Regions from separate parts of the Pseudomonas cannabina genome, predicted to be linked through region 1. Evidence: riboswitches for the same ligand, from Rfam matches in the RefSeq annotation. Region 1 holds a riboswitch; the other holds the start of a gene.
What was found. Region 1 has a riboswitch for manganese ahead of BLT55_RS00510 (TMEM165/GDT1 family protein). Riboswitches for the same ligand answer to the same signal wherever they lie in the genome.
Positions count from the first base shown of each region.

Region 2: another riboswitch for manganese. It lies ahead of mntP (manganese efflux pump MntP); the one in region 1 lies ahead of BLT55_RS00510 (TMEM165/GDT1 family protein).

Region 1 is NZ_FNKU01000001.1:97,135-111,859, reverse strand. It holds gene BLT55_RS00540 (winged helix-turn-helix domain-containing protein) at 1-692, opposite strand, end outside; gene BLT55_RS00535 (DUF1329 domain-containing protein) at 922-2,286, opposite strand; gene BLT55_RS00530 (DUF1302 domain-containing protein) at 2,315-4,252, opposite strand; gene BLT55_RS00525 (fatty acid--CoA ligase) at 4,564-6,246, opposite strand; gene BLT55_RS00520 (LysE family translocator) at 6,405-7,037, opposite strand; gene BLT55_RS00515 (class I SAM-dependent methyltransferase) at 7,322-8,320, shown strand; yybP-ykoY riboswitch at 8,360-8,498, shown strand; gene BLT55_RS00510 (TMEM165/GDT1 family protein) at 8,568-9,152, shown strand; gene BLT55_RS00505 (M48 family metallopeptidase) at 9,209-10,027, opposite strand; gene BLT55_RS00500 (SOS response-associated peptidase) at 10,215-10,844, opposite strand; gene BLT55_RS00495 (putative signal transducing protein) at 10,879-11,139, opposite strand; gene BLT55_RS00490 (CPXCG motif-containing cysteine-rich protein) at 11,139-11,321, opposite strand; gene BLT55_RS00485 (1-acyl-sn-glycerol-3-phosphate acyltransferase) at 11,425-12,591, shown strand; gene BLT55_RS00475 (hypothetical protein) at 12,898-13,104, shown strand; gene BLT55_RS00470 (YajG family lipoprotein) at 13,196-13,777, opposite strand; gene BLT55_RS00465 (hypothetical protein) at 13,982-14,215, shown strand.
Region 2 is NZ_FNKU01000001.1:891,986-906,710, reverse strand. It holds gene BLT55_RS04360 (MiaE family protein) at 1-200, opposite strand, end outside; gene BLT55_RS04355 (DUF1289 domain-containing protein) at 296-766, opposite strand; gene acnB (bifunctional aconitate hydratase 2/2-methylisocitrate dehydratase) at 1,169-3,769, shown strand; yybP-ykoY riboswitch at 3,876-4,041, shown strand; gene mntP (manganese efflux pump MntP) at 4,048-4,620, shown strand; gene BLT55_RS04340 (NAD-glutamate dehydrogenase) at 4,706-9,562, opposite strand; gene BLT55_RS04335 (hypothetical protein) at 9,916-10,275, shown strand; gene BLT55_RS04330 (amidohydrolase family protein) at 10,323-11,087, shown strand; gene BLT55_RS04325 (AAA family ATPase) at 11,289-12,248, shown strand; gene BLT55_RS04320 (DUF58 domain-containing protein) at 12,253-13,197, shown strand; gene BLT55_RS04315 (DUF4381 domain-containing protein) at 13,194-13,688, shown strand; gene BLT55_RS04310 (vWA domain-containing protein) at 13,681-14,725, shown strand, end outside.

The DNA of each region.
Region 1 (14,725 bases):
AAGGTCTCGCTGTCGAGCGCGCGACCTGGCTGGTCCAATACTGCAATGGATTCGGCAGGCGTCAGGCGCAGGTCCTGCTCGCCGATTTCGAGCACCTGCCGCGACAGACGCAGACGCGCCAGATGCCAATTCGGCCGCTGCCGGCTGGTCACCATGACCACCAGCCCGACCGGCAGACGGTTGAGGAAAAACTGCAGACAGCGATCGAGCACCTGCCCTTGCGCCAGATGATAGTCATCGAGCACCAGCAACAGCGGCTTGCTCAGCATCAGGTGCATGGCCAATTCGTCGAGTAAACCTTCGAGCCATTCTTCGAACGCAAACGGCTGATGACGCTGACGCATCTTCAGCAGGCCCATGGCCTGGGCGCCCAGTTGCGGAAAGAACTGCTGAAGGCCGGCGAGTACCCGCTCGAGGAAGCGGCCCGGATCACTGTCCCGAGCACTCAGGCCCAGCCAGACGTTCTGCCACTGGCTTGGCAAACCCTGACAAAACTCCACCGCCAACGAGCTTTTGCCAAACCCGGCCGGGGCGCAGACCAGCAACAAACGACCGCTCAGGCCGGTGTCGAGGCGCTGGCACAGGCGAAAGCGAGGAACATAGCCCTCGGGCAGCGGTGGACGAAAGAATCGACCTTCCAGCGCAGAAGTTGCGCTGTCTGCAAACCCTTGCATACGGGACAGATCGGTCATGGCCGGCTCGTGTGGGAATCGTTGGTTCTGCGTCGCGATGTTCGGAGACTAGCGGGTAAATCTCTACCGTTGAAAGCTCATCACCGAAAAGACTATAACAAAATTCCTACAGCTTATGAGCCCCATGAACAGACGCAAAAAAGCCCCAATCAAGGGGCTTTCATGCGAATCAACAGCTTATCGGTCTGCGGTATGTATCAACCGACGCTACACGCGTGTATTCATGGCTTCAACGCACGCCTTCCTGACGCAACGCGTTGGGCGAGAAGTCGCTGGTGCCCGCAGTGAAACCGAACTCGTAGGCCCTCTTCTCTTCGTTTTTCATGCCAAGGGCCACGTAGCGACCGGATTGCAGGTCGTAGAGGGTCTCCACGGCGTACCACGGCACTTGTTTGTCGTAGTAGTTTTCCGAGTGCGCTTCGGCGACCCGCCACAGCTGGCCGCGCCCGTCGTAATGGTCGATGACCGCCGCCTGCCAGGTGTCTTCGTCAATGAAGAAGTCGCGCTTGGCGTAGATATGCCGCTGGCCTTCCTTGAGTGTCGCGGTCACGTGCCAGACGCGGCGCAGTTCATAACGGGTCAGGTCCTGGTTGATGTGACCGGCCTTGATGATGTCGGCGTATTTCAGCGTTGGGTCGTCCAGCTTGTGGCTGTTGGACGCGATGTACATTTCCTGCTTGCCGATCAGTTTCCAGTCATAGCGATCCGGGGCGCCGTTGTACATGTCGAGGTTGTCGGAAGTCCGCAGACCGTCAGAAGCCGTACCGGGGCCGTCGTAGGAAACCTGCGGCGCACGACGCACGCGGCGCTGACCGGCGTTATACAGCCACGCCGAGCGCGGTTCGGCCACTTGGTCCAGGGTTTCATGCACCAGCAGCACGCCACCGGCCAGCCGCGCCGGAGCGGTCACTTCCTGCTTGAAGTAGAACAATATGTTGCCCGGATTCTTTGGATCGAAATCCCTCATCTTGTCGCGGAACACGAACTGATCGGAGAAATACACCAGGCTGTACGAGCCATTGGCCTGCGGCGTCGCTTGAGTGACCAGCCGCTTCACACTGCCGCCGCGGTAGCGGGTGATGTGGTTCCAGATGACTTCGACGCCGCTGGCCGGAATCGGGAAGGGAATGGCTGTGTCGAAATTCTCCAGGCCGCTGCCGCCACCGACCAGTTTGGTGGAGGTCGCGTTTTTCCTGATCGCGGCAAACACTGCATCTGGCACCGTGGCACCGCGATGGGTCGGGTACACCGGAATCCGATAGCTGTCCGGATAACGCTTGAACATCGCGTATTGGCCCGGTGCCAGCTTGTCCTTGTACTGCTCGACATTGGCCGCCGTGATGATGAACAGCGGTTTTTCACTGGCGTACGGGTTGGCAAGGAAACCCTTGCTGTCGACCGCGCCGGCATTTTTCGGCATCGGGCTCCAGGCGGAAATCGTATTGGCCGCATTACCGGCCTTTTCTGCCCCCATCGGAGTCAGGGAAGTGCCCAGCTTTGCCGCTTCGGATTCGGAAACCGCCGCCATCACCCCGGTCGCCAGCAACGACATCCCCAGTACACTGGCTTGCAACAGACCTTTTGTTATTTTCATGTTCATCGTCATCCTGAAAACCATGCTCTTAGAAGTTCATGCCGAAGCTGAGCGCTACGAAATCCCGGTCGTCCACCGTGGTGTACTTGCCGTCGAAGAAGTTGGTGTAGGAAAGGTTCGCGGTGTAGGTGTTCTGGTATTCGGCATCGACCCCCAGACTGACCGCCTTGCGACCCTCTTCGAAGTTACCGCCCGGGCCAGGTGAATAGCCTTTGACGTCATGCGACCAGGCCACGCTCGGCCGCAGGTTGATGCCGGCGAACACGCTGTTGTAGTCCCAGATGGCACGACCGCGATACCCCCACGAATTGGCGGTAGTGAAGCCGTCGTCTTCGCAGTAGCGGGTCAGGTTGTTCTGCTCTGCGCCAGTCAGCGTACCGGCGTTGAGGGTTGCGCACTGGCCGCCCGGCAATGGACCCGGGCCATACACCGGGTCGCGGCCGTAGCGGATTTTCGAAGTGCTTTCGAGACCGCCGACGTGAGTCCAGCCCACCTCGCCCACCAGAGTCAGACGCTCTGCGCCCATGACCTGATCGAAAAACTGGGTGAACGTGGTTTGCAGCTGGGTGATTTCCTTGCGGCGATAACCCGGCTGGTCGGTGTTCGGCCGTCCGCTCAGCAACGACACGTTGGGGTTGAGCGGCGAAATGCCCGAGTAGAGGATGTCGGTGGTGTTGACCTGTACCGGCGCGTTGGGACGGTAGCTGATCTCGCCGCTCCACGCGGTGCCGGTAGGCAAGGTGGTCGAGAAGCTCAGACCATACAGGCGGATGTCTTCGGGGTATTCGACGTAGTAACTGGAGTTGCCCGCCACCACGACTGGCAAAAGCGTCGGCGCCAGTCGTGTCGCGGTGGCGACCGGAATCCCGTTGCGCACCAGCGAACCGACCAGCCCTTGCGGACTGAACGACGCAGCCGAACCACCGCGTCCGCTGAAAATCGGCGCGCGGCTGTGGTAGTTCATCATGTATGCGCCGAACTCGGTGTCCAGCGGCTCGTAGTTGTAGCGCATGGCGAAACCGAACTGGCCGCTGTCGCGCGCATCGCGATCACCGCCACGCCGCACCACCGCCCCCTCGTCCGGATTGCCGAACACAACGCCCTGCTGCGACAGCGAATTGAAAATTGCCCCGCGCGCGCCTGCTGGCAGACCGGCGGCGGCCAGCGAACTGTTCAGGCCGCTGCGACTGCGCAGCACCGCCAGGTTGCTGTTACAGCCATCAGCGATGACATCCGGCTGCGAGAAGAAGGTGCCGCAGTTGTCGACGACGGTCTGGTCCCATTCCAGCTGGTAGAAACCTTCGGCAGACAGGTTATCGGTCAGGTTCTGCGACACGTAGAACATGTTGACCGGAATCAGACCTTCCTTGATTTCCGAGCCGGGACGCCGGAAGGCCGACACATCGACCGGGTTGACGCTGTTGATACCGCCCTGAATGAAGGTACTTTCGCCCCAACTGATGACCTGCTTGCCGAAGCGCACGGTGCCGGGCTGATCAGCGATGGCGTAGTTGTGATAGACGAAAGCATCGAGCAACTGGAACCCGGACGACTTGGCGCCCTCTTTGCGGCCCGAGTCGCTGATGTCCTTGAACTCACGGTTTTCATCCTTGAGTTCGAAGTCATACCAGTATTTGCCACGCAGAAACACACCGGAGTCGCCGTACTTCAGCTCCAGATCATGAATGCCCTTGAAAATCTTCGAAAACGTCTCCCCACGTTTGAAGTTCAAGTGACCGTCATCGGAGGTCTGCGACAGACCACGCCCGCCGTTGTTGGCCCCGATCAGGTTTTTGTTGGGGCTGGCCGTCGACCAGCTGGCGCCCACCGACAGCGAAGAATCGAAACTGCCTTCGATTTCACCGACGTTAAAGGTCACGCCGAAGGCCGGTCCGGCCAGTGACGAAGCAAGACTCACGGCCAGAGGCAGCTTTGCCCGCCGCCAGAACAGGGTTGTGGTAGTCATCGATGCTACTCCGTGTGTTTTATTGTTATGGCAGTGGGAAGATCCAGAAAACCTTCAGTCATCGGGTCAACGCTCACGCCAGGTCCGCTGTGTCTCATTCCCTGTGGCGACTATAGCCAGCAGACTTCGTCACTTGATCCCTCTAAAGGGTGATTTGCAGGACCAACGCCTCTGGCCCGCTCGTTTTCGAGCGGCTGCGCGAAAAAGCTCAGGCGTGGAGAATGGCTGAAACTGGAAATTTGGCAAGTCGCAGAGCAGGACCTGCGGCGCAGACGCTTGCCGTACCCGACGGGTACGGCGAGCGTCGATCTTCAAAGTGTGGAGAGAAACGCGCTGTTGCTGTTTTGCCACTCGACGATGTCCAGGCGCATGCGTTTTTTATCGAGCTTGCCGACACTGGTCTTGGGAATTTCAGTAACAAGCGCGATCTGGCTGGGAATCGCCCACTTGTTGATCTGACCTTGCTCGACAAAAGGCTTGAGGTGTTCCTTCAATTGCTGCGCGTCGAACTGATGACCGTCGCGAATCACCAGCAAGGCAAACGGCCGCTCGCCCCATTGCGGATCGGCAATACCGACCACCGCCACTTCGCGCACAGCCGGATGGCGGCTGCACAAGTCTTCGAGCTCCAGTGACGAAATCCACTCGCCGCCGGTCTTGATCACATCCTTGATGCGGTCACGAATGTCGATGAAGCCCATGTTGTCCAGCGTGGCCACATCACCGGTGTGCAGCCAGCCACCGGCCCACAGTTCGGCACCTTTCTCGGGCTCGCCGACATAGCTTTCGGTCAGCCACGGCGCGCGCAGCACCAGTTCGCCCTGGGTTTCGCCGTCAGCGGGCAGGAAGTTGCCCTGCTGGTCGATGATCGCCGCCTCGACCAGCATGCCGGGAACACCGGCCTTGATCCGGTAGGTAATGCGCTCGTCTTCGCTGCCGGCTTTCAGTTCTTCGTTGATGTGCGCCACAGAAATCAGCGGCCCGGTTTCCGACATGCCGTAGGCGGCGGTGAGCTGGATGCCCCTGGCCTTGGCCGCCTGATAGAGGCTGCGGGTCAGGGCGCTGCCACCGATGATGATCTTCCAGCCGCCGAAATCGGTACCCTGCGCGCCTTTGGCGTTGAGCAGCATTTGTAGAATGGTCGGCACGCAATGCGAGAAGGTCACTTTTTCTCTGCGCCACAATTCGACCAGCAATTCGGGTTCGTAGCGGCCGGGATAGACCTGTTTGAGCCCGAGCATGGTCGCAGCATACGGAATGCCCCAGGCATGCACGTGGAACATCGGCGTGATGGGCATGTAGACGTCTTCGGTGCCCAGCAGCCGGGTGCTGTCGATGGAACCTATGATGGTCGCCAGGCCCAGGGTGTGCAGAACCAGTTGCCGATGGGTGAAATAGACACCCTTGGGGTTACCGGTGGTGCCCGTGGTGTAAAAAGTGGTCGCGACCGAATTTTCGTCGAAGTCCTCGAACGTGTAATCGGGGCTGGCAGCCGCCAGCAATTCTTCGTATTCGCCGATCAGATTGGGCAACTCCGCGGTCTTTTCTGGCTGATCGGTCAGCAAAAGAGTCTTTTCGACCGTGGTCAGGTGTCCGGACATGGCCTGATACAAGCCGACGAACTCGCTGTTCACCAACACCAGGCGGTCATCCGCATGATTGATGGTGAAGGCGATCTGCTCCGGAGACAGCCGGACGTTGACGGTATGGATCACCGCACCAATCATCGGAATCGCAAACATGCATTCCAGGTAGCGGTGGCTGTCCCAGTCCATCACCGCCACGGTATCCCCGGCTTTCACGCCGGCGGCCGTCAGTGCATTGGCCAAGCGACAGATGCGTTCGTTGAGCGTCGCGTAGGTGAAACGGACAGCATCCCGGTAGACGATTTCGCGCGTCCTTTCATAACGACGGCCGGATAACAGCAGGCTTTTGATCAGCAGAGGGTACCGGTGAGCGCCCTCGGCAGGCGGCAGAACACGAGTCTGTAACATAGGGGTCCCTTTTCAAAGTCCACAGGCGAGGCTGGAAATATGGACGCTAGAGCCCTGCTCTGCCAGTCAAATACCGTGAAATCGGCGTTAGAAATGGCGCCTCGCGACACGGTCGGCGGACAAACAGGTGGGTAAAACCCTCGTTCTACCCACTAATTTCAGCGAACTTCGGTCAATGCGAGTTTGATACCTAATGCGACCAACACGCCGCCCATGGCTCGATCGAACCAATGGCCCATGCGCGCAAAACCGGCACGAACCCGTGCCTGGCTGAACAAGCGCGCCACCAGACAAAACCATGCCGCCGTGGCCAACGCCAGATACACGCCATAACCGGCCTGCACCAGCAATGGCGTATGCGGGTTGATCACCACGGTGAACAGCGAGAGGAAAAACAGCGTCGCTTTGGGGTTCAGGCCGTTGGTGACGAAGCCACTGATGTAAGCGCCCTTTGCGGTGTGCTCACCAACCAACTTCGTGGTCGCCGCTTCGTCGCTCGCCGCAGCCGGTCTGGCGAGCAAGGCCTTGATGCCGATGTACAGCAAGTACGCGGCCGCCGCCCATTTCAATGCGTTGAACAGCACGATCGACTGGGAAACGATGATCCCGATCCCCAGCAGCGAATAGCCCACATGCAGGAAAATGGCAGAGCCAACGCCTAGCGCCGCCCAGGTACCTGCCTTGCGCCCGTGGGTGACGCTTTCGCGCACCACCACCGCAAAGTCCGGCCCGGGACTGGCAACGGCCAGCAGGTGGATCAGTGCAACGGTAAGAAATTCTGCCCAGTACATGTGGGGCCTCCTGAACGGGTGATGACGGACCTGGCAGATTACGCTGTCTGATGCCTTCGTAACAGATGCCGGCATTCCGACGCTGGAGCGTACAGCGTCATACCTACGTTCCAAGGGGCTTAAACCGCAGTCACGGCGTGCATAAAGATCACTGTGGGAGTGAGCTTGCTCACGAAGACGTTGGTCCAGACGCTCCTTTTTCCAGAGCTGTACTGACTCCTTCGCGAGCAAGCTCGCTCCCAAGGAGGCCATGTTAGACTCCGCGCTTTTTCAGGAGCCCATCCATGGACCCGCGCAGTGAAGTGTTACTCCGTCAGCCTGAGTTGTTTCAAGGCTCGCTGTTGTTGGTCGGGCTGCCCGCCGATGACCTGCTCGGAAAACTGCCGAATGCGCGCGGCTGGTGCTGGCATGCGGGCGATCAGGCGGCGCTGGATGCGCGCTTTGAAGGGCGCGTGGATTTCGGCGTCGAGGCGCCACAGACTGCCTTCGATGCGGCCGTGCTGTTCCTGCCCAAGGCCCGTGACCTGACCGATTACCTGCTCAATGCGCTGGCCTCTCGACTCGCCGGGCGCGAGTTGTTTCTGGTCGGCGAAAAACGCGGCGGCGTTGAAGCCGCAGCCAAACAGCTGAGCCCGTTTGGCCGCGCACGCAAACTCGACAGCGCTCGGCATTGCCAGTTATGGCAGGTCACCGTCGAAAACGCCCCGCAGGCCGTCACACTGGAAAGCCTCGCCAAACCGTACCAGATCGAATTGCAGGACGGCCCGCTCACGGTGGTCAGCTTGCCGGGGGTATTCAGCCACGGACGTCTTGATCGCGGTTCGGCGCTGCTGCTGGAAAACCTCGACAAGCTGCCAAGCGGCAATCTGCTCGACTTCGGTTGCGGTGCCGGTGTGCTCGGCGCGGCGGTCAAACGTCGCTACCCGCACAACGAGGTCATCCTGCTGGACGTGGATGCTTTCGCCACCGCCAGCTCACGCCTGACGCTGGCAGCCAATGGCCTAGACGCTCAGGTCATGACCGGCGACGGCATCGACGCTGCGCCCATGGGGCTGAACACGATTCTGAGTAATCCACCCTTCCATGTCGGGGTGCACACCGACTACATGGCAACAGAAAACCTGCTGAAAAAAGCCCGCCAACATCTGAAATCAGGCGGCGAACTGCGCCTTGTGGCGAACAATTTTCTGCGTTATCAGCCACTCATCGAAGAGCATGTGGGCTACTGCCACGTCAAAGCTCAGGGCAACGGTTTCAAGATTTACAGTGCCAAACGCTCTTGAAAATAAGCGCTTGCCGAAACGTTTTTGCGGAGGCAGAATCCGCTCCGTCCTAGGGGAGTAGTCTCCCACGAGCGCCATGCTCGTCCGGCACGTATCAACATACTTGGTCCTCAGACCATGGTACGTGCGACCCGGAATCCGCTCAGACGGATCAGTGGTTTGACAAGACCTATGACACGAACACCTTACCCGGGGCGGGAAGGCTGTACGTGTCATAGCCGTGTCGACCCGCCCCTCAGGAACCCTGATGCTGGAATCATTCCTCGTCCCTACCGCTGTCGTTGCGCTCGCCGAAATCGGTGACAAGACGCAGTTGCTCGCGCTCATTCTCGCCGCCCGTTTTCGCAAGCCCTGGCCGATCATCGCCGGCATTGTCGCCGCAACCCTGGCCAACCATGCGGCGGCCGGCGCGGTTGGTGCGTGGTTCAGCACCTTCCTGTCCGATGCCGTTCTGCACTGGATTCTCGCCGCCAGCTTCACGGCCACGGCGCTGTGGACGCTGGTGCCTGACAAGATGGACGACGACGAAGCCAGCACCACGCGTAAGTTCGGCCCGTTCATGACCACTCTGATCACGTTTTTCATTGCTGAGATCGGCGACAAGACGCAGATCGCCACGGTGATGCTGGCAGCGCAGTATTCTCATCTGTGGCTGGTCATTATCGGCACCACACTGGGCATGTTGCTGGCCAATGTGCCAGTGGTGCTGGCGGGTAATTTCGCGGCGGACAAGTTGCCGCTGACGCTGATCCGTCGCCTGGCGGCCTGCGCGTTTTTCGTGCTGGCGCTGGTGGCAGTTTACAAGGCAATGCAGGTCAGCGGCTGGGTGTGATGATGCCCTGTAGCGATGCGGTCAATGCCGCGGCGCTACAGGGACTTTTCAGCCAATCAGGATTTGGCGGCTTTCTGGTACAGCGGCATGACTTTGGGAATCGCAGCCTGCAACGAGGAGATGCGACTTTCCGAAGCGGGGTGAGTGCTCATGAATTCGGGCTGCGAACCACCGGCGTTCTGGCTCATTTTCTGCCACAGGCTGATCGCTGCGTTAGGGTTGTATCCGGCGCGTGCAGCAAGTTCCAGACCTAACAGGTCCGCTTCATTTTCGTTGCTGCGGCTGATGGGCAGCGTCAGGCTGTAGTTCACCACGGTATCGGCCAGCGCCAGACTGTCCTGCCCTAAGCCCAACAAGGCGCCAGCCCCCTGCTTGGCCATCGCGACGCCATAAGCCTTGGACATCGCTTCACGGCCATGCTCGCGCAGGGCATGGGCGATTTCATGGCCCATGACCGCAGCGAGTTCATCGTCGGTCAGTTTGAGGGTGTCGATCAAACCGGAAAACACGAAGATCTTGCCACCGGGACCACAGTTGGCGTTCAGTTCATCGCTCTTGATCAGATTGACTTCCCACTGCCATTGAGCCGAGTCAGGCCGCAGTTTCGGTGCCTGGGCAATCAGTCGGTCGGCGATTGCGTGGACACGTTTGGCGTTTGCACTGGTGGTGTCGAGCATACCTTTGCTGGTCGCTTCTCCTACCGTCTGCTGATAGGACTGGGCGTACATTTTGTTGACTTCATCCGTAGAGAGCATGCTGAACATGTACTGCTTGCGCTCAACGCCCACTGAATCACCGCTCGTGGTGTTGACGGCCTGACACCCGCCGAGCAGTAATGCAGCGCTCAAGGCACAGAGGGCAAATGACTGACGCATGGTGGATCTCCTTGTGGATAAAGACGGTCTTTGTCGGGGCGGACTTCTGTGCCAGCCCTCCCGCCGATCATTATCGCGGGCGGGCAAGAGGCAACGGGCTGCCAAAGGTATGTCCAGTTTGTATCAGAAGTACTTCAGACCGGATATCGGATTTGCTCAGGGCGGCATTTTTATCCGGTCTGCCCGCTTAACTCAATGGCGTCAGGCACTCCGGCGCATTAAGTTTCGGGTCGTTGACCAGATTGGCCAGCGGGCGCTCTCTCAAGGTGGTTTGCGGGGCGGCGAGCAAGGCCTGCAGCGTGGACAGCGGCGTGTCGGCAGCCAGCCAGTCTTTCTGGCCCTGGGCGTCCAGAATCAACGGTCGACGCTGGGTCGCAGCGGCCTGGGTGACAACGGCCACGCTCAGGTAAGTGTGCCCCTGCACCGGGTAAGCTTCCCAGATGGCGGCAAAAAACAGTGCCGCGCCCTCGCCCGGCGTCAGCCAGAACGGGCGTTTGCGCACCGTGCCGCGCCACTCATAAAAGCCATTGGCGGGCAGCAGGCAGCGCCGATGGGCGAACGCATCGCGGAACATCGGCTGTTCGACCACGGTCTCGGCACGCGCATGAGCGGGGGTTTTCGACAGGTCGGTGAGCCAGGCGGGCGTCAACCCCCAGCGGGCGCGCACCAGCTCGATACCTTGATCGTTTTCAGCGGCGCGCATGATCAACACCCAGTCGGCTGGCGAGATGTTCCATTGCGCCTGTTGATCAGCCGGAAAACCGGGCAAGGCTGCAAAGGCAGGGGTCCAGCGAAACAGGGCGTAGCGTCCACACATGGGGGTTGATCAGACTCTTTCGAAAGGTGCTGATTCAGCACACAAGTACATCGGGAAAATCATCCGGCTCATCGCCGGACACGGGCGAGGCGCTATTGTACGCAGTGATCAGTTCTCGCGCCCGCACCACCTGCGCATCGTTTACCTTGAGCGCCAGCAACCCCAGCCCCGGCAGCTCGCCCATGGCCCCGAGCAGGTCACGACCGGCCAGATGCGCCTCGATGCCTTCACTGGCGAGCATCGCTTGCAGCAGCTCGGCCTCCAGCAGGTTTTCCGGCTCGTAGACTTTCTGCATCACTCGTTCTCGCTGCGCACGTCCAGGTGCCACTCGTCGCCGTCGGTCTGCAGCTCGAAAACAATCGGGCGACAGCAGACCGGACAGTCTTCAATGTACTGTTGATCGCCTCCGGAAAGGTCCAGTACCGCTTCGACGGGTTCGCCGCAATAAGGGCAGTCGTAACTCTCTAATTCCTGCATCACGGTCTCCGGGATCAGTTATGCGTATAATTGCCGCATTCTTCAGAAGGCTGTTTTAACAAATCCGTCTTCTTTTTACCCTATCCGTTTCCGACAAGAGAGCATGATGGGCGAATTCGATGCCATCCGACCTTACAACGACGCAGAAGTCCAGGCCGTTCTGGCACGTCTGCTGAGCGACAAAGCCTTTCTCGCCATTCTGACCAAATTCCGCTTTCCGCGCCTGGCGAGCGCCTTCGGCTGGGTTTTACAGCCTACCCTGGCGCGCAAGCTGCGCCGCGAGTTCGCCGGTATCGACTCGGTCGCGAGCCTGCAGGACAAGGTCGAATATTACGTCGACCACACCATCGAGCGCGCCACGGACGGGGTGACCTACACCGGCGTCGAACAGTTGAAGTCCGGTTGCGCCTACCTGTTCCTGGCCAACCATCGCGATATCGTGATGGACCCGGCGTTCGTCAACTATGCCGTGTACCACGCCGGCCTGCCTACACCGCGCATCGCGATTGGCGACAACCTGCTGCAAAAGCCGTTTGTCAGCGACCTGATGCGCCTGAACAAGAGCTTCATCGTGCACCGCTCGATCACCGGGCGGCGCGAGAAGATGGCGGCTTATCAGCTGCTGTCGGCGTACATCAATCACTCGATCACCAAAGACTGCCAGTCGATCTGGATCGCCCAGGCCGAGGGTCGCGCCAAAGACGGCGATGACCGTACCGAGTCGGCGATCCTCAAGATGTTCCACATGAGCCGCAAGGACGAACCGTTTGGTGACGTTATTCGCTCGCTGAACCTGATTCCGGTGTCGATCAGTTATGAATACGACCCGTGCGACAGCGCCAAGGCCCGTGAGCTGTATATCCGCGCCACCACAGGTTCTTACGCCAAGACGCCGGGCGAAGATGACGTCAGCATTGCGCTGGGCATCACCGGCTACAAAGGCCGCGTACACGTGAACTTCGCGCCGCCGATTACCGAATATTTCGAAGACACCAAGCAACTGGCAATCGAAATGGACCGGCAGATTCTCGGTGGCTATCGCCTGTTTCCGGTGCATTACCTGGCTTACGCGCAATGGAGCGATGCCGATCCTGAGATAGAGGTGCCAAAGGCCGAGGCGCTGTTCCCGGCCGACGAACTGGAGCGCGCTAAAGACGAATGGGAAAGCCGCTTGGCAGGCGTCCCGGTCGAGCATCGCCCGTTCCTGATCCAGCAATACGCAACGCCGGTTCGCAACCAGTACCGCGTCAAGGCGGGGTTGGCGCTTTAAGAACTGCGCCAGAATGTCTATCGTACCCATGCTCCGCATGGGTACGCCGTTCTGGACGCTCTGCGTCCGGTCTTGAGCGCCTCAACGCGCGGTGACGCAGAGCTTCATCCAAAATGCATTGACTGAAACACCGCCTTCGCAAGCAAGCGAAGCGTCGCCCGGCTCGCTGCCACAAGATGCGCAAGATGCATGCTTCCGGAAACATCCTGCACAAAAAATACCCTGCCGCTGTCACCTAAGCGTAACGCAGCGCCTGCATTGTGTGGCTTCTCAAGAAAACGGACTTCACTCTTTTTGGAGCTTGTCATGCTGCATGCAAAAAATCAGGATCGCCTCTATCTCATGGCCCAGAGCGATGAGCAGCAGGAGTTGATCGATGGCCTGGCCTTTAACGTTCAGGACCGCCACTGGCTGGTCTATTGCGCACTGGGCGGGCATGTTCACCATGATCTGCCGGATCTGGATCAGGACACCGGCTTCAGCTTTCTGGACTTCTACCAGCAGGCGGCCTGAGTCCGCTGCGGCCGTCAACCAGCCGGCCATCAGAAAGCAAAAAGCCCAGCCCCTTCAACAAGGGCCGGGCTTTTTTATTTGGCGATGAAGCTTACTGCGACAGGGTCGAACCGATGGTCGCATCCTGGAAGACGCGAGTCAGTGCGTCGCTCAACACGTCACTCACCAGCTTGGTGTTGGTTTCCTGGTTCGGAGCCATGCCGAAACGCTGGTCCAGCGAGGCTGCGTAACGACCGCTGTAGGTGCGACCGTTATTGCGCACATCAGCGCGGAATGTCGAGCTGATGGTCGCTTCGGTCACGTACAGGCCTTCTTTTGGCGACTGATACTTCAAGTCCGCAAGAGTCACCGTCAACTGCGGGGCATTGCCGCCCTGGGTCGGCGTGAAGCCCAGCAGACGCACTGCCGCTTCGGCCTGAGCCTGCAATTTCGGAACGATGTCAGCACCGTTGACGCTGATGGCGCTGGTTTCCGGGTACATACCGCCGCGGGTGCCCAGCGTTGGGCCTGGTCGGCCGTCAACTACGCGCACGACGACCGGCTGCCCACGACCTATCGGCGCGAGCTGAGCATTGATTTTCGGGGTGGGGCTCAATTGTTGCGGGCTGTGGGCGCAGCCCACCAACGTCAAACTGCTTACAGCAAGCAAACCGAACAAAATGCGACGCAGCATGCTCATTTCTCCATGGGCCAGACACTGAATGTGCAGCAGTATAGCGGCGCGCGTTACCCGCCCACCAGTAGCCGCTGACCGGTAAGCGCGGGATTGCCGAAAGCCGCCTGTAGTTCGAGCAGTGCCATGTAATCAGGACGTAACATCGGCGCGGCAGACTTGCCCACATTGCCCAGACGCCTTCCACGTCACAGGAGCTGCGCCATGAATCTGTTCCGGTCCTTGTTCTCTGCTCGCCGCCAATTTCGCCATTACGCGCGTGTTGATCAGGCAGGCATCTGCCGTGCGTTCAAGCATTGCGCGCAACGTCCGGACGGCGCCGAGTGGGTTGAAGTGAGCGAGCAACGTCTGACCTGGCTGAACCAGCCTCTGCCCTTCAGCGCACGGGTTACGCAACATAGCGTGCGTTCAACTCGCGGCCCGTTGCTCACCGCCTGACCCGATGGCGAATAAAAGTCATTTAAACCGATCAATTCCTGTCATTTCATCGCTATAATCTTCCCCCGATTATAAGGACGTCTCCTGATCGGGCCTCGCAGCATCGCTAATCCCCGGATTAGCTCCTCCGTACTGCCCACAGAGAGCCGCCCACACAGGTCATTTGCGCACGGGTGTGCTCGATGAACGGTGCAGAATGCTCGAATCGTATCGAACCTTTCTCGCCTGACAGCGCCTCACTCTTTATGCACCTGACCTGCCAGCGCTGTCATCGCAGCCATTTTGAGGTTTAGTTCACGTTCCCAAAAGGACGTGAAAAACGGGTTTCACTACTTCACAAGAGTGTGGCGAGCAAATGAATAGGTACGCGTTTGTAAATGCACCATCAGCGTCTGAACCGGCCCTTTTGCACAGGACTGATCGCAACTGCGCCTCCAGCACCGGAGCCTGACACCGTCGACAGGAGCCTGTGACTCACAGGGCTCCCTGACGATGGTCGAATGGCCGTGC
Region 2 (14,725 bases), 790 kb from region 1:
CGGGCCAGGCGCGACATCTTGCTCAGCAGGTCGAATTTATCATTGTACTGGAACATGAACTGAAATGCCGCCCCGGCAGCCTTCTTCTCGTTGTTCGCATGGTCGATCAGCAGAACGTCCAGGTTGCGCAGTGCAGCCTGAACCCAACTGTCGGGCGTGCGGCAGAGCAGAAAGGCTTCGATTTCGGGGATCGGGTACATAAGCTCACAGAATGACGGAGAGACAAGGCCCGGCATTATACGAGCAGCACCGGGGACTCGCGACACAAATGCATCCGCCTGCGGAGCAAACCGGGTCAGGCGCCGAATGCATCTTTCAGAAAGCCTGGTGCGATGTAGCGCTGGTAGTGGGCCTCGGACAGCAGGAAGAACTCACGATCGATTTCATCGCGCAGCTCCGGCAATGTCCAGTCACGAAACTCCGGCAACAGCACGAAACCGTAGGCCTCGACCTGGCTGATGACCCGCGCGCCGCGTGCAATCAATTGATAAGCCCAGCAATACTCGGACTGATGCGGCACGAAGCGGATCTTGCGCTGGGTGAGCTGCATGCGCAGCTTGTCGGCATCGAAGATTTCGAGCTTGGCGGTCATCACCTGGACCAGCAATTGCTCCAGACGCAGCCAGACGGCTCTTTTTTCGTCTTCGTTGTAGCCGTTCCAGTGGATGACCTCGTGGTGGAATCGCTTGCAGCCACGGCAGACCAGATCCCCGTAAACAGTGGAGCAAAGGCCGACGCAAGGTGTCTTGATGATGTAATCGGGCATGTCAGGCAGGACTGGGGAAGGCGAAACAGGCGCTTATGTTAGCCCTTTGTCTAAGCAAGTTCACCCCCGAAGATGTAGGGGCTAACTTACCTTTAGCGAAGTTTTGGCGTAGAATGAGCGAGCCTTTTAAGGCGCCAATGTCCGTTGGAAGCTGTTTTCAAAGCGTCACGAGCACAGTCAGGTTAACCCCGCATTGCGGCGTCGACAGGCCATTCCCTCATCACGAATGGCCGTGTCGACCGTCCCTCCCTCCGTTCTGCAGGCGTAAAACTTTGAAAACAGCTTCTGTTAGGAATCGCCGACACCCTGCCAACAAGGTTCAATAAGCCTTGCGTGGGCGCGGACGATTTCTGGATGAGCGTCCCGGACACCCATTTGGGACCACTGATGAGGGTTAATACTGTGCTTGAAGCCTACCGTAAACACATCGAAGAGCGTGCCGCCCAGGGCATCGTGCCCCAGCCGCTTAACGCCGAGCAAACCGCAGGCCTGGTCGAGCTGCTGAAAAATCCCCCGGCTGGCGAAGAAGCTTTCCTTGTCGACCTGATCACCAACCGCATTCCACCAGGCGTTGACGAAGCTGCCTACGTCAAGGCCGGTTTTCTGTCTGCCCTGGCCAAGGGCGAAGCCACTTCTCCCCTGATCGACAAAAAACGTGCAACCGAACTGCTGGGTACCATGCAGGGCGGCTACAACATCGTCACGCTGGTTGAACTGCTCGACGATGCCACCCTGGCGCCCGTTGCTGCCGAACAGCTCAAGCACACCCTGCTGATGTTCGACGCATTCCACGACGTGGCCGAAAAAGCCAAAACCGGCAACGCTCACGCCAAAGCCGTGTTGCAATCCTGGGCTGACGGCGAGTGGTTCAAGAAGCGCCCGACCCTGGCCGAGAAAATCAGCCTGCGCGTCTTTAAAGTCACTGGCGAAACCAACACCGACGACCTGTCCCCGGCACCCGATGCCTGGTCGCGTCCGGACATCCCGCTGCACGCCCTCGCCATGCTGAAAATGGCCCGCGACGGCATCGTTCCTGACGTGCAGGGCTCCATCGGCCCCATGAAGCAGATCGAAGAAATGCGCGGCCAGGGCTTCCCTATCGCCTACGTCGGTGACGTGGTCGGTACCGGTTCGTCGCGTAAATCGGCAACCAACTCGGTGCTGTGGTTCTTCGGCGACGACATTCCTTACGTGCCGAACAAGCGTGCCGGTGGCTTCTGCTTCGGCAGCAAGATCGCGCCGATCTTCTACAACACCATGGAAGATGCGGGCGCTCTGCCCATCGAATTCGATGTCTCGAACATCAACATGGGCGACGTGATCGACGTTTACCCGTATGCGGGCAAAGTCTGCAAGCACGACAGCGACGAAATCATCACCACCTTCGAAATGAAGACCCCGGTGCTGCTCGACGAAGTCCGCGCTGGCGGCCGTATTCCGTTGATCATTGGCCGCGGCCTGACCAGCAAGGCGCGCGCCGAACTGGGCCTGCCAGCATTCGACCTGTTCAAAACCCCTGACCAGCCAGCCGAAAGCACCAAGGGTTTCACCCTGGCGCAGAAGATGGTCGGCAAGGCGTGCGGCGTCGCAGGTATCCGTCCGGGCACCTATTGCGAACCGAAAATGACCACCGTCGGTTCCCAGGACACCACTGGCCCGATGACCCGCGACGAGCTGAAAGACCTGGCCTGCCTGGGTTTCTCGACCGATCTGGTCATGCAGTCGTTCTGCCACACCGCAGCCTATCCGAAGCCGATCGACGTCAAGACGCATCACACGCTGCCTGACTTCATCATGACCCGTGGCGGCGTATCGCTGCGTCCGGGCGACGGCATCATCCACAGCTGGCTGAACCGCATGCTGCTGCCGGACACCGTCGGCACCGGTGGCGACTCGCACACCCGCTTCCCGATCGGCATCTCGTTCCCTGCCGGTTCCGGTCTGGTCGCGTTCGCCGCGGCCACCGGCGTCATGCCGCTGGACATGCCAGAGTCGATCCTGGTCCGCTTCAAGGGCAAGCTGCAACCCGGCATTACCCTGCGCGACCTGGTTCACGCCATTCCTTACTACGCGATTCAGGCCGGCCTGCTGACCGTAGAGAAGAAAGGCAAGAAGAACGCCTTCTCCGGCCGCATTCTGGAGATCGAAGGCCTTGATAACCTGAGCATCGAGCAGGCTTTCGAGCTGTCCGACGCATCGGCCGAACGTTCGGCTGCCGGTTGCACCATCAAGCTGGCCAAAGAGCCGATCATCGAATACCTGAACTCGAACATCACCCTGCTCCGCTGGATGATCGAACAGGGTTACGGCGATCCGCGCACGCTGGAGCGCCGTGCTCAGGCGATGGAAGCCTGGATCGCCAATCCGGAGCTGCTGGAAGCCGACGCAGACGCCGAGTACGCTGAAATCATCGAAATCGATCTGGCCGACGTCAAAGAGCCTGTGCTCTGCGCGCCGAACGACCCGGACGATGCGCGCCTGCTGTCGTCGGTACAGGGCGAGAAAATCGACGAAGTGTTCATCGGTTCGTGCATGACCAACATCGGCCACTTCCGCGCTGCGGGCAAGTTGCTGGAACAGGTCAAGGGCCAGTTGCCGACACGTCTGTGGCTGTCGCCGCCGACCAAGATGGACGCGCACCAGTTGACCGAAGAAGGCTACTACGGCATCTACGGCAAGGCTGGCGCACGTATGGAAATGCCGGGCTGCTCGCTGTGTATGGGTAACCAGGCACGTGTAGAACCGAACTCGACCGTTGTGTCGACCTCGACCCGTAACTTCCCGAACCGTCTGGGTGACGGCGCGAACGTCTACCTGGCCTCGGCCGAACTGGCGTCCGTTGCGTCGATTCTGGGTCGCCTGCCGACCGTCGAAGAGTACATGGGCTACGCCAACCAGATCGACACCATGGCAGCGGACGTGTACCGCTACCTGAGCTTCGATCAGATCGCCGAGTTCCGTGAAGCCGCTGCAAACGCCAACATCCCGGCGCTGCAAGTGTAATCACAGCGCAACGCGTTAAAAGACCCCCATCTTCGTGATGGGGTTTTTTTTGATCTCAAAGCACCACTGCATGTATTTTTTACACTCAAATGGCTATAGTAGCCGCCCTTGTTGGGGAGTAGCCTGCTCGTGACTCCGGTCACAGAGCGTTCGTATCAACATTCTCGGCAGCATGCCGTGGTACGAACACCTTCTGGTTGGCGAGACCAACGATGCATCCATGCCTAAAGTCGGGCGTGTGGTTGCGTCGTTGACTCATAGCCCGACTGGATATAACCGTGAACCCGATTTCCCTCCTCTTTCTTGCGCTTGCCATGTCCACGGACGCTTTTGCTGCGGCCCTTGGTAAAGGAGCAAGCCTGCACAAACCGCGCTTTATCGAAGCGTTACGTACCGGCCTGATATTCGGTGCCATCGAAACCATCACACCGGTCATCGGCTGGGGCATCGGCCAGGTGGCTGCGCGCTTCGCCGAGAGCTGGGACCACTGGATAGCCTTCACGCTGTTGCTGGTGCTCGGCCTGCACATGATCTACAACGGCCTCAAGCATGACGACGCTGAGGAGCAGGAAAAACCCGGCTCACACTCCTTCTGGATTCTTGCCGTGACCGCCTTCGCCACCAGTATCGATGCACTGGCGGTTGGCGTGGGCCTGGCGTTTGTCGACGTCAATATCATGGTCGCTGCGCTGGCTATCGGCCTGGCCACGACCGTTATGGTTACTATCGGTGTGATGCTGGGCCGGGTACTCGGCACGATGGTCGGCAAGCGTGCTGAAATCGTTGGCGGCATCGTGCTGATCGTGGTCGGCGCAACGATTCTTTACGAGCACTTGTCTGCGGCGGCCTGATCAACGGCCTGCGACCTGTAAACGCGCACAAAAAAACCGCATCTCTCGATGCGGTTTTTTAAGGGGTCTACCGGTTACAAGCGGATCAGACCGTAATGCCCTGCCCGCTCATGGCCAGGTCCAGCAACTCGCGGTTGGCGACTGCGTACATCGCGTAGTCGGTACCGCTCGCTGCACGGATATCGACCAGCATGGCACGCCAGCGCTCGACCATCAGCGAATGTTGCTCCAGCCACAGGGCCAAACGCGCTTCGATATCCGACGGGCCATCAGCCATTTGCAGAACCGAAACAGTGATCGCCCGCTGCTGCCAGTCGACGTCGTCACGGAACGCTTCACGCGCCAGGGCTTGCCAGTTGTTCTCCACCGGCAGGCTGCTGATCTGCTGCAAGTACCAGGTGATGTCCAGCGCGCTGCCTACCGCGAAGTACGCCTTGGCCACATCGGCAGCATTTTGCCCGGTGACGTCGGAGGCTTCGATGATCGGCAGCAGCGTATACAGGTGCGTCGTTCCGGCGACCATGCGCGCCAGCAATTCCGGTACACCGGCTTCGACGTAGGCCTGATAGCGCGTCTGCCAGACCTCGCGGGTCGGGCCTTCCAGCAACTCGTCGAGCTTGAGACCCAGCGCAGCGAGGTGCGGACCGAAGTGCGCCACGTCACGACCGGCATCCAGCTCGTTGCGACGGCTGCGCAGGAACCAGCGTGTGGCACGCCGACCCAGGCGCATCAGTTCATCCATCAATGCCAGCTGGATTTCAGCCGAAACCTTGTAGTCCAGTGCTTCGATCTGACGGAACCAGTGCGGCAGGTGGAAGATGTCGCGCACGATCACGTAGGCACCGGCCACCGCCGCAGCACTCATGCCGGTCGACTCTTTGAGCCGCTGCACGAAGGTGATGCCCATGTGGTTGACCAGATCGTTGGCGATCTGGGTGCTGACGATTTCACGCTTCAGACGGTGACCGCGCATGGCCGTGGAGAACCTGGCACCCAGCGACGGCGGGAACGCGGTTTCCATGTCACGCGCCAGATAATCATCATCCGGCACGCGGGATTCCAGCAAGGCTTCCTTGAGGTCTATCTTGCTGTACGAGATCAGCACCGACAGCTCGGCACGGCTCAAGCCTTGTTTGGCCGCAACCCGCTCGGCAATCTGGTCTTCGGCCGGCAGGAACTCGATGGCGCGATCCAGCTTGCCGCGCGCTTCGAGATCGTTCATCAGACGCTTGTATTCGGCAATCCGCTCGTAGGCGCGGCGCGCAGCCAGTGACAGCGCCTGGGTCTGCTTGTAGTTGTTGCCGAGCACCAGGTGGCCCACTTCGTCGGTCATGCTTTCGAGCAGCTGGTTGCGCTGCTTTTCGGTCATGTCACCGGCCTGCACCACTTCGTTGAGCAGGATCTTGATGTTCACTTCATGGTCGGAGCAATCAACACCGCCCGCGTTGTCGATGAAGTCGGTGTTGGTCGCGCCGCCATTGAGGCCGAACTCGACACGGCCCAGCTGGGTCATGCCTAGGTTGCCGCCCTCGCCCACCACCTTGCAGCGCAACTCGTTACCGTCGACGCGCAGCGCATCGTTGGCCTTGTCACCCACGTCGGCATGCGATTCTTCGCTGGACTTGACGTACGTGCCGATGCCGCCGTTCCACAACAGATCGACAGGCGCTTTGAGCAGCGCGTGCAGCAGTTCGGTCGGCGTCAGCTTGTCAGCCTTGATGTCGAAGCGCGTCTTCATCTGCTCGGTGATGGCGATGCTCTTAAGGCTGCGCGGGAAGATTCCGCCGCCAGCGGACATGATGCAGGTGTCGTAATCGGTCCACGACGAACGCGGCAGATTGAACAGGCGCTCGCGCTCGGCAAAGCTGGTGGCCGGGTCCGGGTTCGGATCAATGAAAATGTGCAGATGGTTGAACGCTGCGACCAGTTGCAGCTTGTCAGACATCAGCAAGCCGTTGCCGAATACGTCACCGGCCATGTCGCCGATACCGATCACGCTGATGCTGTCCTGCTGCACATTGATGTCGCGCTCGCGGAAGTGACGCTGCACGCCTACCCACGCGCCCTTGGCGGTAATGCCCATCTTCTTGTGGTCATAACCGGCCGAGCCGCCGGAGGCGAACGCATCTCCCAGCCAGAAGCCGTAGTCGATGGCAATGCCGTTGGCGATATCGGAGAAGGTTGCAGTGCCTTTGTCGGCAGCCACGACCAGATACGGATCGTCGTCATCGTGGCGCACCACGTTGACCGGCGGCACCAGCACGCCTTCCTTGAGGTTGTCGGTGATGTCCAACAGGCCCGAGATGAAGATCCGGTAGCAGGCGATGGCCTCAGCCTGTATTTCATCACGATTGCCGTTGGTCGGCAGGCGACGCGGCACGAAACCGCCTTTGGCACCGACCGGCACGATGACAGAGTTTTTCACCTGTTGAGCTTTGACCAGGCCGAGCACTTCGGTACGGAAGTCTTCCTCGCGGTCCGACCAGCGCAGGCCGCCACGCGCTACGTTGCCGAAGCGCAGATGCACGCCTTCAACGCGCGGCGAGTAGACGAAGATCTCGAACTTCGGCACCGGCTTGGGCAGTTCGGGAATCAGGCGCGGGTTGAACTTGAAGCTGAAGTAGCTCTTGCTCTGGCCATTGGCGTCGGCCTGATAGAAGTTGGTGCGCAGCGTGGCTTTGATCAGGTCCAGATAACGACGCAGGATGCGGTCTTCGTTGAGTACCTGAACGTCGTCCAGCGCGGTCAGAATCGCCTGTTCCAGACGCAGTTGCTTGTCGTCCAGATCGTCGGAACCCAGCTTGCGGGCCAGATAGAAACGGGTCTTGAACAGACGCGTCAGCTCGCGGGCGATGTCCGTGTGGTTGTTCAGCGTGGTCGCGATGTAACCCAGATCGAAGCCCAGACGAATCTGCTTCAGGTAACGCGCATAGGCTCGCAGCAGCGCGACATCGCGCCAAGGCAGGCCAGCCGTCAGCACCAGACGGTTGAAAGCATCGTTTTCGGCATCGCCGCGCACGATGTGCACGAAGGCGTCCTGCAAGGTGTCGTTGAGCTGCTGAATGTCGAGATTCAGCCCTTCGCCGTAGGTAAAGGCGAAGTCGTGAATCCAGAACTCGCGGCCATTGGCATGGTGCAGGCGATAAGGGAACTCACCCAGCACGCGCAGGCCGAGGTTTTCCAGAATCGGCAACACGTCGGACAGCGCCAGTGGCGTGTCGGCGTGATACAGCTTGCAATGCAATTGCTGGCGGCCGCCGGACAGTGGTTGGTAAAAGCTCATCACCAGCGGATTGCTTTCGCTCAGGCTCAGCACGTGCTGCATGTCGACCACGGCCGAATGCGCCGCGAAACGCTCGCGATAACCGGCCGGGAAGCCTTTCGGGAAGTCGGCCAGCACGTTGGTGCCTTGCGCTTCGCCGAAGCTTTCCACCACCAGGCTGGCGTAATCGTCTTTCCACGAACGGCAGGCCTGAATGACTTCGTTTTCCAGCTGGACCACGTCGATGTCCAGATTGATCTTCGGGTCGACCCGTAGAATCAGCTGCACCCGCGCCAGTACCGACTCGGAGAAGAAGGTCCAGAATTCGCAGTCGCTGGCCTTCAGGCGATCCATCAGCACCTGCTGGATCTTCTGCCGCACTTCGGTGGAATAGACATCACGCGGCACATAGGCCAGGCAATAGCAGAAGCGGCCGTACGGGTCTTTGCGCAGGAACACACGGATCTTGTTGCGCTCCTGAATCTGCACGATGGACATGACGGTGGTGAACAACTCGTCCACCGGCGTCTGGAACAAGTCGTCGCGGGGCAGCACTTCGACCACCTGCGCCAGCTCCTTGCCCAGGTGCGCCTTGGCATCGAAGCCGGAACGGCGCTCGACCTCCGCGACCTTGCGGCGAATGTACGGAATCTGCCGCACGCTCTCGCCATACACCGACGAGGTGTAGAGGCCCATGAAACGGCATTCCTTGATGACTTTGCCGGACGCATCTATCTGCCGGATCGACACGTAATCCGGGTACGCCGGACGGTGCACGCGGCTTGGGTGCGCAGCTTTGGCGAACGACAGCAGCACCGGCTCCTGCAGGTATTTCACTGCGTAGTCTTCGATGTGCAGGTCTTCGTGGGTGAGGCCGGGACGCAGCAATCGGGTCAGGCCCAGGAACGACGATTCGTCGTACACCAGCTGACCGCCATTGGCGTCCGTGCGCACTTCGAATTCTTCGTAACCGAGGAAGGTAAAGTGATTGTCCACCAGCCATTGCAGGAAGACCTTGATCTCGGCCTTCTCTTCCGCATCGGTATTGGATTCGTTGGCATCGATGCTCGCCAGCAGATCATGCAGACGCGCTTTCATCGGCGCGAAATCTTCGACCGCAACGCGTACTTCACCGAGTACCTGCTCCAGCTCGCGAGCCAGCACGTTCAACTCGCTGGCACTGGCGCAGCGGTCGATCTCCAGATACATCAACGACTCTTGCAGCACGTCTTCGCCGCTGGTGCCTTTGGGCAGCAGCTCCAGCAGCTCGCCATTTACGCCACGGCGCACGCAGAGCACGGTGGTTTGCAGGGTGTGAATGCTGTAGCCGCGGCGGTTCAGTTCGGTACGGACGGAGTCGACCAGAAACGGCAGGTCGTGATGCAGCACTTCAACGGCAGTGTGAGTCGATTGCCATCCGTGACGCTCGTAATCGGGGTTGTAAACCCGCACCTGCGGGTGAGCGTGTTCGAAACGCTCCAGCAGACGCCAGGCAGACAAGGTGCAGCCTGCCAGATCGGACAGGCGACGCTGGGTGAGCTCGTCCAGAGAAATGATGCCGAAGAATTGCTCGGCGAACAGCGCCACTTGTGGCAGTGCCTGTTCGCTGATGTGCTGAGCCAGTGCCGCTTGCAGTTGATGCTGGAAGTCGGCCTTGCTGGCTGCGGTGAAGAACGCCATCTGTGGTACTCCGCTTTGGCTTTTATTGGGGAGGCTTGAAGAAGGTGTTGTGACCGGGCTGCCCTCGCACTCAATTGCGCGGACACCACCTGATCGAGTGTAAAGCTAAAGTACTAACGCCTGCTGTGTCAGGGTAGTCACATTTGAATTCCAGGTAAAAAAACCTGTACGCAGGGGATACACCCTACACCACTCGTCTTTCATGCAGCTTAACGAGAGCTGAGCGCACACTGCTTACGAGGCTGCGACATATTCGGTCATCAGCTCGCGGTAGAATCCGCGCCAGGCTGCCAGCCCCGAACGACAAATCTGGCAAAATCCACTCCACGCTTCCCCACAGCACTGGAAACCCTATGCAGATCAAGACCGCCACACTCATTGCCAACGCATGCGACGACGAATACGACAACATGGCGCTGCTCTGCTGCCACGGAGCGGGCGGCGACCTGTTTTCCCTGACCCGCTTTCCGGATGAAAACGAGGTGGAGATCACGATCGGCGATGACACCTCGCATACCGTGTCCCGTCTGAAAGTGACCGTCAGCGCCCAGCGTCTGCTGGTAGAGATCGACCCGGCGGACGCGAAGCAACTGAACGGCCATGCGCACTTTGAGATTGTCCACACCACAGACGCGGACGATCTGGCCGAGGTTCACAGAACGTTACAAATCATCATGAAAAACGTCGGCGAGTACGTCAGCGAAATCGCCTGAGGGACAAAAGCCGGTAGAGTGAGCGCTTCGCCCCCGAGGAGATGATCATGACCGCTATCTTCGACGCCCACTGCCACATCATCGACCCGCACTTCCCGTTGATCGCCAATAACGGCTTTTTGCCCGAGCCGTTCGGCGTCGATGCGTACCTTTCGCTGGTCAAGCCCTTGGGCATTGTCGGCGGTGCCGTGGTCTCCGGTTCCTTTCAAGGCTTCGATCAAAGCTACCTGCTGGACGCCCTCGCCAGACTGGGCCCAAGCTTTGTCGGCGTCACCCAGCTCCCTGCAAGCGTCGCCGATGAAGAGCTCGACGCGCTGAATGCTGGCGGCGTGCGAGCACTGCGCTTCAACCTCAAGCGCGGCGGGTCGGAGCAGCTCGATCAGCTGGAAGCGCTGGCCATGCGTGTTCATGAACGGCTTGGCTGGCATTCGGAGCTGTACATCGACTCGCGAGAGCTGGGCGTAATCGAGACGCGCCTGCACACACTGCCCGCCATCAGCATCGATCATCTGGGATTGAGCGCCGAAGGTTTGCCTGCGGTGCTGCGCCTGGCAGAGCGTGGCGCCAAGGTCAAAGCCTGCGGGTTCGGACGTGTCGACTTCCCGGTCCGCGAGGCGCTCAGGGATATCCACGCCGCCAATCCGAACGCATTGATGTTCGGCACCGACCTGCCGTCGACCCGCGCACCGCGTCCGTTCCAGGCTGACGACATCGATTTGCTGATCGATGCGCTGGGTGAGCACGGCGCGCGTCAGGCGCTGTGGGCGAATGCAGCACAGTTTTATCGCCTTGAGCACCTGAAAACAGCGTGAATGCGCTCACCCGAGATGCGAGTCCTACATAAACGCAGACACAGCATGTAGGACAATTCCCTAATAACTGACCTACGCGTCCTTGATTGCAATAAAAATTGCTCCAGCCGTTAGTCGATACCGGCCCGGATGGATTAAAGTAACGCCCCAAGCTCAGCGGTCACCAGACACAGCTGATTACCCTGCCAGGAACCGTCACCGATGGAACATCGTGAAGCGCTGATAGCGCTGCGAACATTTCTTTCAACGCAAATCCTTGGCCAGGAAAAGCTGATCGAACGCCTGCTGATCGCCCTGCTCGCCGACGGCCATATGCTGGTCGAGGGCGCGCCCGGTCTGGCCAAGACCAAAGCCATCAAGGAACTCTCTGAAGGTATCGAAGCGCAGTTTCACCGTATCCAGTTCACGCCCGACCTGCTGCCTGCCGACATCACCGGCACCGAAATCTACCGCCCGGAAACCGGCAGCTTCGTGTTCCAGCAAGGGCCGATCTTCCACAACCTGGTGCTGGCTGACGAAATCAACCGCGCGCCGGCCAAAGTGCAGTCGGCGTTACTTGAAGCCATGGCCGAACGCCAAGTCAGCGTCGGGCGCAGTACCTACGACCTGTCGCCGCTGTTTCTGGTCATGGCGACCCAGAACCCTATCGAACAGGAAGGCACCTACCCGCTGCCCGAAGCCCAGCTCGACCGTTTTCTGATGCACGTCAAAATCGGCTTCCCGGACGCGGCGGTCGAACGCAAGATCCTCCAGCAGGCACGCGGCGAAGCGCTCAACGGCGAAACCAAGCCCGAACGCCGCGTCAGCCAGCAGGCGATTTTCGCCGCACGCAAGGAAATCCTGGGCCTGTACATGGCCGATGCGGTCGAGGAATACCTGGTACAGCTGGTCATGGCAACCCGCACCCCGGCCAAGTTCGACCCCGAACTGGCCGAGTGGATCGCCTACGGTGCCAGCCCGCGCGGCTCCATTTCGCTGGACCGCTGCGCCCGCGCCCATGCCTGGCTGGCCGGACGCGACTTCGTCAGCCCCGAGGACATTCAGGCGGTGCTGTTCGATGTGTTGCGTCACCGGGTCATTCTGTCATTCGAGGCCGAAGCCGCCGGAATCGATCAGGACCGCGTGATTCAGCGCATCCTTGACGTCGTGGCCGTCGCCTGACCCCATGCAGCCCTTCCTGATCCCCCAGCCGGGCATTCGTGTCAGCCTCAGCGAGCTGATCGAGATGCGTCATCGGGTGCGGGAAGTGCAACTGTTTTCAACCCCGAGTCGACGCAGTCCGTTGATCGGCCTGCACCACTCCAAACTGCGCGGGCGTGGTGTGGATTTCGATCAGGTGCGGGTTTATCAGGCCGGCGACGACGTGCGCAGCATCGACTGGCGCGTCACCGCCCGCACCCAGGAACCGCACACCAAGCTGTTCCATGAAGAGCGCGAACGCCCCATCTTCATTCTGGTGGAGCAGAGCCGTCGGCTGTTTTTCGGCTCCGGGCTGATGTTCAAATCCGTGCTGGCGGCTCAGGCTGCCGCATTGATCGGCTGGGCCGCGCTGGAGCACAACGACCGGGTCGGCGGGCTGGTGTTCGGCGACAACGAGCATTACGAAATCAAGCCACGGCGCAGCAAACAGAGCCTGCTGCAACTGCTCAACCGCCTGGTGCGGGTTAATCAGTCACTGCACACCGAAATCCCGGCGGACCGCGATGCCTTCGGTACTGCGTTGCGTCGGGCTCGGGAAGTGCTGCGCCCCGGCAGCCTGGTGATCGTGCTGTGTGACGAACGCGCGCTGTCCGATGCTGCCGAACAACAGTTGAGCCTGCTGTCGCGCCACAGTGATCTGTTATTGCTGCCACTCTCCGACCCGCTTGACCGTGCCCTGCCCGCCGCCGGCCTGCTGCGCTTTGCCGAGCGCGACGCGCAACTGGAACTCGACACCCTCAACCCCGAATTGCGCCGGGCCTACCGGCAACAGGGCGAAGAGCGCTCTGCGCGCTGGGAGCTGCTGGCGCAGAAGCTGCGGGTGTTGCTCTTGCCGTTGAGCACTCAGGCCGAACTGGTCGAACAACTGCGTGAGTACCTGAACATCCAGAGCCCGGTGAAACGCAAATGAACCCGCTGGATCAGCTTCAGCCGCTGATTGCCCCCGAGGCAGTCGGCTTCTGGCCGCCCGCTCCCGGTTGGTGGCTGCTGTTGTTGCTGATTCCGCTGGCGGCCTGGGGCATGTGGCGACTGCGCGTGCTGTTACCGGTCAAGGCCAGCCAGAGCCGCAGCGAACAACCCCTGGACCCGGTACGCCTCGCCGCTCTGGCGGAGCTGGCCAGCCTGCCCAAACCCTATGACGGTGCGCCGGCCGGTGCCTGGCTGCAACAGATCAACGGCCTGCTCAAGCGCCTGTGCCGCAACCACTACCCGCACAGCCAGAGCCACACGCTCAATGGCCGGAAATGGCTGGCGTTTCTGGATAACCGCTGCCCCGCCGCCGGCCTGACGCGCTGGATGATTCTGGTCGAAGGCGCCTACAAGCCCGAGTGCAAACTGGACGACAAGGCCATCAGCGGGCTGACCCAGGCGGTCGACACCTGGATTCGCAAGCATGTTTGAGTTCGCCTGGCCCTGGGTCTTCGTTCTGCTGCCCTTGCCGTGGCTGATGCGGATTCTGCTGCCGGTCGCCGACAGCGGCGAACCGGCGCTCAAGGTCAGCTTCCTCAGTGAACTCGAAGGCCTGAGCGGACGTCGCGCCAAGACCAACCTGCCGATCTGGCGTCAGCGGGCACCGGTGATTCTGATCTGGCTGCTGTTGCTGATCGCCTGCGCGCGCCCGCAATGGCTCGGCGAACCGCTGCCAGTGGCGGCCAGCGGGCGCGATCTGCTGGTGGCGGTCGATGTGTCCGGCTCGATGGATTACCCGGACATGCAGTGGAAAAACGATGAAGTCAGCCGACTGGTGCTGGTTCAGCAACTGCTAGGCGACTTTCTCGAAGGCCGCAAAGGCGACCGGGTCGGCCTGATCCTGTTCGGCACTCAGGCCTTTCTTCAGGCACCGCTGACCTATGACCGGCGCACCGTGCGGGTCTGGCTCGACGAGGCGAAAATAGGCATCGCGGGCAAGAACACCGCTATTGGCGATGCCATCGGCCTGGCGCTCAAACGCCTGCGCATGCGCCCGGCCAACAGTCGGGTGCTGGTGCTGGTCACCGACGGCGCCAACAACGGCGGGCAGATCGATCCGATCACCGCCGCGCGCCTGGCCGCTGACGAAGGTGTGAAAATCTACACCGTCGGTATCGGCTCGGACCCGGATAAAAACGCCCTTCAAGGCGTGCTGGGCCTCAACCCGAGCCTCGATCTCGATGAACCGACGCTCAAAGACATCGCCAGCCTCAGCGGCGGTCAGTACTTCCGCGCCCGCGACGGTGCCGAGCTGGACAAGATCCGCACCGCCATGGACGCACTGGAGCCCGTCGCGCAACAACCCACTCAGGCGCGTCCGGCGCAGGTGCTTTATCAATGGCCGCTGGGCGCCGCCCTGCTGCTCAGTGTCCTGCTGGTATTGCGCGAGTTGTGGCCAAACAACGCGGTGCAGCGCCTGCTCGCCCGGCTGCGTGCCATTCGCTGGCGCGAGCGCTTCGGGCGACTCT